DNA from 2 places in the Paenibacillus sp. CMAA1364 genome. Region 2 is predicted to be linked to the other one. Evidence: predicted binding sites of a transcription regulator. Region 2 holds the regulator's gene; the other holds the start of a gene.
The links. The regulator LexA, encoded in region 2, represses DNA repair genes until DNA is damaged. The targets are predictions, from matches to a motif close to CGAACATATGTTCG.

Region 1: addB (helicase-exonuclease AddAB subunit AddB) is a predicted target of LexA. The motif match lies at 2,377-2,390, and genes of this name have one in related genera.

Annotation. Positions count from the first base shown of each region.
Region 1 is NZ_JBITNB010000002.1:214,667-219,116, reverse strand. Features, by position in the region: gene addB (helicase-exonuclease AddAB subunit AddB) at 1-2,289, opposite strand, end outside; gene ACH8E3_RS02730 (sensor histidine kinase) at 2,564-4,312, shown strand; gene ACH8E3_RS02725 (response regulator) at 4,325-4,450, shown strand, end outside.
Region 2 is NZ_JBITNB010000001.1:49,601-54,050, forward strand. Features, by position in the region: gene ACH8E3_RS00230 (FixH family protein) at 25-447, opposite strand; gene ACH8E3_RS00235 (HAD family hydrolase) at 621-1,415, opposite strand; gene ACH8E3_RS00240 (hypothetical protein) at 1,440-1,970, opposite strand; gene ACH8E3_RS00245 (LysM peptidoglycan-binding domain-containing protein) at 2,112-2,480, opposite strand; gene lexA (transcriptional repressor LexA) at 2,654-3,280, shown strand; gene ACH8E3_RS00255 (pentapeptide repeat-containing protein) at 3,378-4,031, shown strand; gene glnA (type I glutamate--ammonia ligase) at 4,096-4,450, opposite strand, start outside.

The DNA.
Region 1 (4,450 bases), on a different contig from region 2:
CTGCTCATGATCTATATACCAATTGTAGACTTCCCACCACAAATCAGATATTTCACTGCCTTGTTTCCATTTGTGAAGCTCAACAATCAAATAACTTAACGTCTGTTGCGGATTCGTTATATAACTAAGTAGTTCTTCACTTGTCTGTTCTTCAGACGGTTGCGCTAATAATGGTTGTTCTTTCAGATACGGGAACATCTTCTTCACATGTCGAACCACTTCCGAAGGCAAGAGAACTTTCCCTTCCTCATCCGCAGAAGCGTAAGAAATCCATACATGATGACTAGCTGAAGTTAAAGCATTGTAGATCAGGAATCTCTCATCTAGAAGTTTGCGCGAGATGCTTGGAGCTAGCTCTATGCCAACTTCCGTTAACTGAATCCGCTCTTGTTCTGTCAATACACCATCTTCTTGTAGAATCGCAGGAACTATTCCTTCATTAAAGCCCAGTAGAAATGTATATTTCACACCACTCGTCCGAGTACGATCCATATTACCTATTAAGATCTGATCGATAGATGGGGGAACTAAGGCTAACTTCATCTCCGCTAAACCGGTGTCTAATATGCCCGTAAACAGATCAAAGCTCATGTCTTCATGACCCATCAACTCCACCATCTGATCAAGTAAATCTAGGATGGCTCCCCACAATTGTCGATGTTCCTTAGCTATCTCTGGTCGACCTACTTCTACCGCTTCTTGACTCAGAAAGTCTATCTTTTGCGGTACATCTGATTCTTCTAATAATAAATATAGTGCTGTACATAAATCCTGAGTAGTCTTTGCATTCTTCAATCTATTCTCAAATGCCATCAACGGTCTGCATATCGAGGCACGACAGCGTTCCATGAGTTCTAGCAGTTCTTCCCCCTTCTTCTCCCGGCTCACATTCGTGTCGCCTTCAAGAGATAGACTAGGCGTGGCTAGCCATGGACGTCCGTCCGTCCAACGATAGCCATGAATGCCGCAGGCTAGAACATAATTCTCTAAACGGTCCATGTCTTTACGCTGAAGGGATCCATCTAATGGCAATAATAAATCTGTCTTAACCAAACGAAATACATCTTCGTAACGCCACTTTCTTTTCACAATATCAAGGGAGGCCCGTATAAATTCTACTAAGGGATGGTGCAACTCACTCCGCTTCTGATCGAGAAAGAACGGAACATTATTATCGCGGCAAAGAGGACCTATGATAGATTCATAATCTCCTAATTGTCTAACGAAGATAGCCATTTCTCTGAACCTAGCGCCTTCATCACGAACCAGGCGCGTCATTTCCCGTAATGCTCCCTCTACTTCTGCACGTCGATGTATCGCCTGATGAATAGATATACCTTTAGGCTTATCACGATCCTCATGTTGTATATCGTGCCAGGGAACACGACGATCGAATCCTCGCTCAAGATGGGCAAGCTCGGGCGTATCAACAAATCTTGGAAGTTGATCAAGACTTAACAACCGATCTGATACCTCTATGCCTAGCTCCTCTGCTATGCCTTTTAGCTTCACATACGTTGTCGCAGTTGGATGAAATAAATCTAGCTCCTGCGGAAGCATTCCGCTAGGCAACACTTTATCTAAGGTTAACGCTATCGTTACCGAAGCAGCGTTAGCCATTAATTGCTGTAAGACCATATATTCTTGAGGTGTGAATCCATGGAAACCATCAATCCATATATCTGCTTCCTTAACAAAAGAGGAATTCGGAATGGCTTGCGTTAATGTCATTAAGTAATCTTCATTATCCATATATAAAGGAGATAGTTCTCGCTCGAAATCTTGATATAACGTCACAATATCCCTAAGCTTGTCTCTTAAGATCGGTGTCCCCAATCGATTCGAGACCATCACAGAGAGTTGTTCAGACACGTTCGCGGCATCTATACAATACCGTTTCATCTCTGAATAAAGTTCGCCCAATCTACCCACGAAACCTACTTGGTCACCTGAAGGGCCAAACAATGTTAGTTCTTCTTTGCGTCGTTGTAGAATCTTATAGAGAAGCATTCTTTTCCCATCTTCACTAATACCTACTCTTGCAGACCCACCGGTCTCTTGCATTACACGATAAGCCAGTCGTTGGAAACTTAACACCTGCGCGCGCGCAATCCCTCTCACCGAACCCGACGTTACTAAAGCATGCTCAGCTTGAAAAGAGCCCTGTTCGGGTACGATCAAGATCATGGGCTTTCCTTGTGACTCCTTGCTTAGACGAGTCGAAATTTCTTGTAATATATTCGTCGTCTTACCACTACCCGAACGTCCAATGAGAAATTGAACCGACATGGGATGCCTCCTTCATAATCCTATAAACTAACCGATTACTTTCTATTATAATCGTCCTTAAGCATTATATCATATCTTTCATTACACAGAACATACGTTTGTATCCATGTGTATGAATACTACCTGTTGAAGATCAAGACATTTATCTATTTCTACCTCATTGGATAGATGATATTATGTGATTTATGAATGACCTTAATCTATTGTATAAAGTTATACAGGATATTCCTGCACACTATGTTAAAATAGCTTTATATAGACAGGAGGGCATTCTATGTTACGCAAATTTAAAATACAGCATAGATTGATCGGAACTTTCCTGATTGTCTCCGTTCTCCCTATATTATTCCTTGGGTATTATGCTTATCATCTATATTCAGAATCAATCAGCGACAAGCTGAGTAAGTCCACTTACCAAGCCTTGAGCTTAATCAACATTAATCTACTTGCTGAACTTCAGAACTATCAATATCTTATTGGGTCCATCTCTACCAATGAATTTGTACAGGATAAATTATTACACGGACTTACAAAGCAAGAGAACCTTGATCATGCCAAAGAAACAGCGATGGATGAAATATTCAGAACCATATTTCCTTCACATGCTGTAAATGTAAGTATATTCGATACTACTCATCGTCTTTTTTATGAACTTGGATTTGTGACCATTGATAATCAAACCTTAGATAAGGCCATGAACAACGTGGACACGAACGCTCCTTATGATGGTCTTACGTATGTCAAGACAATCCGTTCTTACGATACAATCGCATTAGGGAGAAAAATACACGCCTTAAATGACAGTTCCAATCAGATTGGTTATGCTTTTGTATTTATCAATGGCGATTTATTCTCTGATAATATTCTATCCAATGTTGATCTTGGGACAGGCTCTAAGTTAATGATTATAGGAAGAGATGGAACGGTATTGTCTGCTAACGATAAAAACATTCCATTAGGTGCTACTTATAACGATCCTAATCTTTTCGATAAGATTAAAGTGCAGCATGAGCAAGGTATATCTTCCTTCTCTACACAGGTCAATGATACAGATCAACAAATTTCTTACATATATAACGAACAAATCGGTTGGTATCTAATTTCCATGATGCCCTTCTCCTATATCAATTCAGAAACAAGTAAAATAACCATCAGTATGTCTGTCATTATATTGCTTATTGTTATATGCTGTATCGTCATTATTTCTGTCATGAATACAAGTATTGTGAAACCGATAAAGGAAATTATTAATTTTAGTAATCAAGTATCGAACGGGGAATTCTCTATTCGTATCCAAGATGAGCAAGAAGATGAGATGGGCGTCCTCTCACGGAAAATGAATAGCATGGTTGGTGAAATTGAACATCTGATGCATAATCAGAAGCTAGACCAAAAACGTAAACGTGAGTTAGAGTTACAAATGCTTCAATCTCAGATCAATCCACACTTTCTATTTAATACATTGAACACGCTACGTTGGCTTGCTATTATTAATCAGGTACCCGTATTAAGTAACGGTATTACTTCACTATCCGAGTTACTTCGCAGTACCATTCTAGATCATAACGAGGAGATCACGATTGAACAAGAGCTTCTCAATTTATCTAACTATTTTGAAATACAAAAGATTCGTTATGCAGATAGTTTCCAAGTTGAATACGCTATCAATGATGAACTGCTTCAATGTCTTATCCCGAAGTTCATCCTGCAGCCTGTCGCAGAGAATGCTATTATTCATGGCTTATCTGAACATGGAAGATCCATTATCATTACAATCACCGTTGAACGAAGAGATCAATTTATCCATATTGAAATATTAGACAACGGTAAAGGGTTTGATACAACGACATTCAAAGCTTCTGATAATAATAAAAAGTTGTCTGGTATAGGAATAACCAATGTTAATGAACGAATCAAGCTCTATTACGGCGATGAATATGGTCTGAATCTTACCAGTATTATTGGGAAAGGTACTCGCTGTACCATTCTTATTCCGTACGAGAATCAAGATAGATTAGATTAGGGGGTATTCTTCATGTTTAATGTTCTACTTGTAGATGATGAACCTATTGTAAAGGTAGCACTCAGAACGATGATTAATTGGGATGATCTTGGTTTCCCGATTTGCGGAACAGCATCTGATGGTGTCGAAGCCTTAGCG
Region 2 (4,450 bases):
TTATTTAATATCGACTTATATCCATTATTCCGTTACTACGATTTCTTTCTTCGGCATACTATGCATAGCGCCAACCGTGACATGTGATATCACAGTGTATGTATCTGCTTTGTCCAGGCTAGTCTCAAGGACATATTTCCCTTCACCAGCATGTTCTGCATTTAGTTCAACATGTTTACCTTCTTTGTTAGAAGGAACAAATTCAATGACAACTTTATCGGCATTGTTTACATGTTCATTATTTTGCGTCACCAATACTTCAATCATAATTTTATCTTTTACTTTTATCTGCTCTGGTTGAACACTCAAGTCAACAAGAACTGGTGTTAGCGAATCATTACTACCCATATCCATGTTACTGTGACTATTCTTCTCACTATTACATCCAACTAACATCAATAAAGAAATGATTACCAATGCAAATCCAATACGTTCTCTGATCCTCATAATTTCCCTACCTTTCAAAGAAATATTAATGAATCTATCTACAAGCAATGTAAATTGCTATGACATTTATCATACTAGCATAAAAAAGCCAAGTCGTCTGCACATATAGCAGTGAATTGGCTGAACATGTCGATGAAGTTCATCAATTGTTCTTTTTTATAAAAAAGATAGCTTCATGAAAATTCGTCTATAATCTTATGCAACTCCGATAAATGTTCTATCTCGTAATTAGGTGTAATCGCTGGATCCTTAGCTCTATCTGTTCTATTGATCCATACGGTCTGAATTCCTGCCGCAAGTCCACCACGGATATCTGTTGTTAACTTATCTCCAACCATCAACGCTTCATCATGACCAACATCTAATATGGATAATGCATGATTAAATATGGATACATCAGGTTTACCAATTCCGAATTTCCCCGAAATTACGATACCATCGAAGTAAGATGCTAACGTCGGTACACCATCTAACTTCTCTTGTTGTAAAGCCGGACAGCCATTCGTTAGGAGAAGTAACTTCACTTGCCCACGCAATTCATCAAGCACTTGGAATGTTTCTTCATACACATGGGGACGTGCGCGTCTCTCCGAAGCAAATTGTTCAGAAAGTTCATTAGCTAGGTCAACATCATCTATCCCTAATCTTAAAAGACCATTTCGCCAAGCATCTTTACGATATATCTTAGCTATCTGTTCCAATTGACGGAATTCGGATTGATCACCTGCCGTGAAATTAGCCCATAGTCCCTCAAATGGATTGATACCAATCTTCGTAGTAAATGAATAGGTCTCATAAGATTCATACAATGCTCTTGCTTCAATTCTAACCGCTTCTTCCAATTGAACAGGATCAACACCTGTTGCCTGATTAGCTCTTTGGCAAGTTGCTTCAAATGATTCAAGCACGCTTCGTTCATCCCATAGTAACGTATCATCTAAATCGAATATAACTGCTTTAATCGACATATCTCATATTCTCCCCCAACGTTATTACTTTTCAAAAGGAATATTGTTTTCTGTTGCAAACTTTTCTAGCCCTTCACCCATGCTATGGATATTGTAACGGTTAATTAGACGGGTGAAGACCCAATTTGATCCTTTATCTTTGGTCTCAATAACAGCCGAGCCTTTACTTATTTTGATTCTAGCAATGTTAGATGCTGATAATACACGTACTTTACTCAATTTGGTTGTTTGCAGATTATCTTTGTTTACTTGTAAGTAAGGACGTCTCATAAATAAGATAACAGCCAAAACGATATATGATATTGTTACAACCCAAGTCATGACAGGGCTAGTCGTATTCCCTGTATCTGGTAGTGAGCTTGTCGCCCATCCGAGCATACCATATAATGTCCCAAGCATAATAAGTATGAATGGGAATACATATTTACGGCCTTTATATGTATTACTATTCGAGATAACACCTTGATTGCTAATACTTGGTTGGCCTTGCTTCTTACGTTGCTTATTAAGTTCTGTGCGATTCTTCTGAACCTTTCTCTCCCATGAACGTGACATCGTTGGGCCTCCTCTAATGTTTTAATTAATGCATTACTTTGTTGAAACCCTCTGAATCTTCAATTTCAGTACTAACTCTGCCACGTTAAAAAGAGCTTGTCAAGGAATTCACCTCACCAAGCTCTATATTGATATTGTTATTTAATAGGTCGGTAACTTCAATACTTCTCCAGCCAATATCTGACCATCTGTCAATCCATTTAATTTCTTCATTTCCTTAATGAAAATACGAGTATCCATATCTGCTGGTTTCTCTTGGACAGCGATTCCCCACAATGTATCTCCAGACTGTATGATACGATTCTTCGTAATGTGAGGTTCTGGAGCAGAATTCGCGAACGATTGTATGCTAACAGAACAACCTACAATAATGAGTAACAAAACCCATAAAGATTTCTTAGCTATAGGTCGCACTACAAATTCTTTCATACGAATGCCCATCATGTATGTATATGATTCTCTTGTATTTATGGTTGTATGAATACTCTTATATGTACTATATCTTAGCATATTATCTCATCTCCCAAACGTTTGTTCTTGTTTCCGAAATAACTATAACACGAACAAGTGTTTTGTTCAATACATTTTAGAACAAACGTTCTTTTATTTTTAGAACCCCTGTTTGTACGAACGGTAGTTCTATGTTATAATTCCAATAAGTAACTATAACGAGGTGGTTCAATATGTCTAAGGTATCGAGTCGACAACAAGCAATAATAGAATTCATACGTAACGAAGTACGCACCAAAGGATATCCACCCTCTGTACGCGAGATTGGAGAAGCGGTTGGATTAGCTTCAAGTTCAACAGTTCATGGACATTTAGACCGTCTTGAAAAAAAAGGCCTCATTCGTAGAGATCCTACGAAACCTCGAGCAATCGAGATTTTAGGCCAAGTCGAGTCTGACGATCAATATCAATTCTCACATACTGTGTCTCGTGTTCCTATCGTAGGTAAAGTTACCGCTGGTGTACCGATTACTGCAACAGAGAATATTGAAGATTACTTCCCTTTACCGCAACATTATGTAGGTGATGAGAAAGTGTTCATGCTTAACGTTACAGGAGATAGTATGATTGAAGTAGGTATTCATGATGGAGATATGGTCATAGTACGTCAGCAACAGACTGCAGACAATGGGGATATTGTTGTTGCAATGACAGATGAGGATGAAGCGACCGTTAAGACTTTTTATAAAGAGAAGGATCACATAAGACTGCAACCTGAGAATGCTACATATGAACCTTTACGATTGGGGCATGTTACAATACTAGGTAAAGTCGTCGGTCTATTTAGAGACATTCATTAAATTCATGAATTCAATTCAAATAAGAACACATCAATAGAAGGGATACAGTGCAATACTTGCGCTGTATCCCCTTCTATGTCATTGGAGGTTACATAATATGAAATCTAAGAAGACTGTTTCAAAAATAGATCATCCTAAGGTCTCAAAAGACAGGATAGAATCTGTTAATATAACGACATTTCAATCAGAGGACTGCATCGAACGGCAATGGTTCCAGGATTGCTCTATGAATGGTATTTCTTTGGATCATGTGACGTTTGATGAAGTCATCTTTACAAATGTCGATTTCTCTGATATGACCATCACGAATCTTGAACTAACCGATGTTATATTTGAGAAGTGTGACCTGTCTAATACGGATTTCAGTCATGCGAACATACACAGAACACAATTTCTCGATTGCAAAACTATAGGATTAAATCTATCTGAGTCAACTCTCCGCAACATTTCATTTAAGAACTGTATTGGAGATTTCGCTAACTTCCGTTTTGCGAATATGAAATCAGTAATAATGGAAGATTGCTCATTAACTCAATCAGACTATTGTTACTCTACGTTAGAATATGTGGATTTCCTGAGATCGAATATCGATCAATCACAATTTACAGGCTCCAAGCATAAGGGTATCGATTTCAGTACATGTGATTTCTCAACCATTACCATGAGCCTTGCAGATGCGATGAATTGTTCAATTACCAGAGAACAAGCTTATGTGTTTGCTAATTTAATGGGATTGATCATTAAAGAATAATCTATATGTATTTAAAAAGGGTGTTCCAAGTTATTTTCATAACTTGGAACACCCTTTTTAAATTCTAGTACAACGTCATATATTGATCAAGTTCCCATTGATGAACTCGTGTTCTAAACATATCCCACTCAATTTCCTTTAATTCATGGAAGTAAGCAAGTGCATGATCACCTAGAGCTGAAGTGATTACTTCACTGCGCATCATCTCATTAAGAGCTTCCTTCAAGTCTGCAGGTAAACTTGGGATGCCAGCTTCAACGCGCTCTTCTTCTGACATAATATATATATTGCGATCTACCGGATCCGGCAATTTAAGTTCATTCTTAATCCCGTCTAATCCCGCCTTCAACATCACAGCAAGCGCTAGATATGGATTGGCTGCTGGATCCGGATTACGCACTTCCACCCGTGTACTTAAC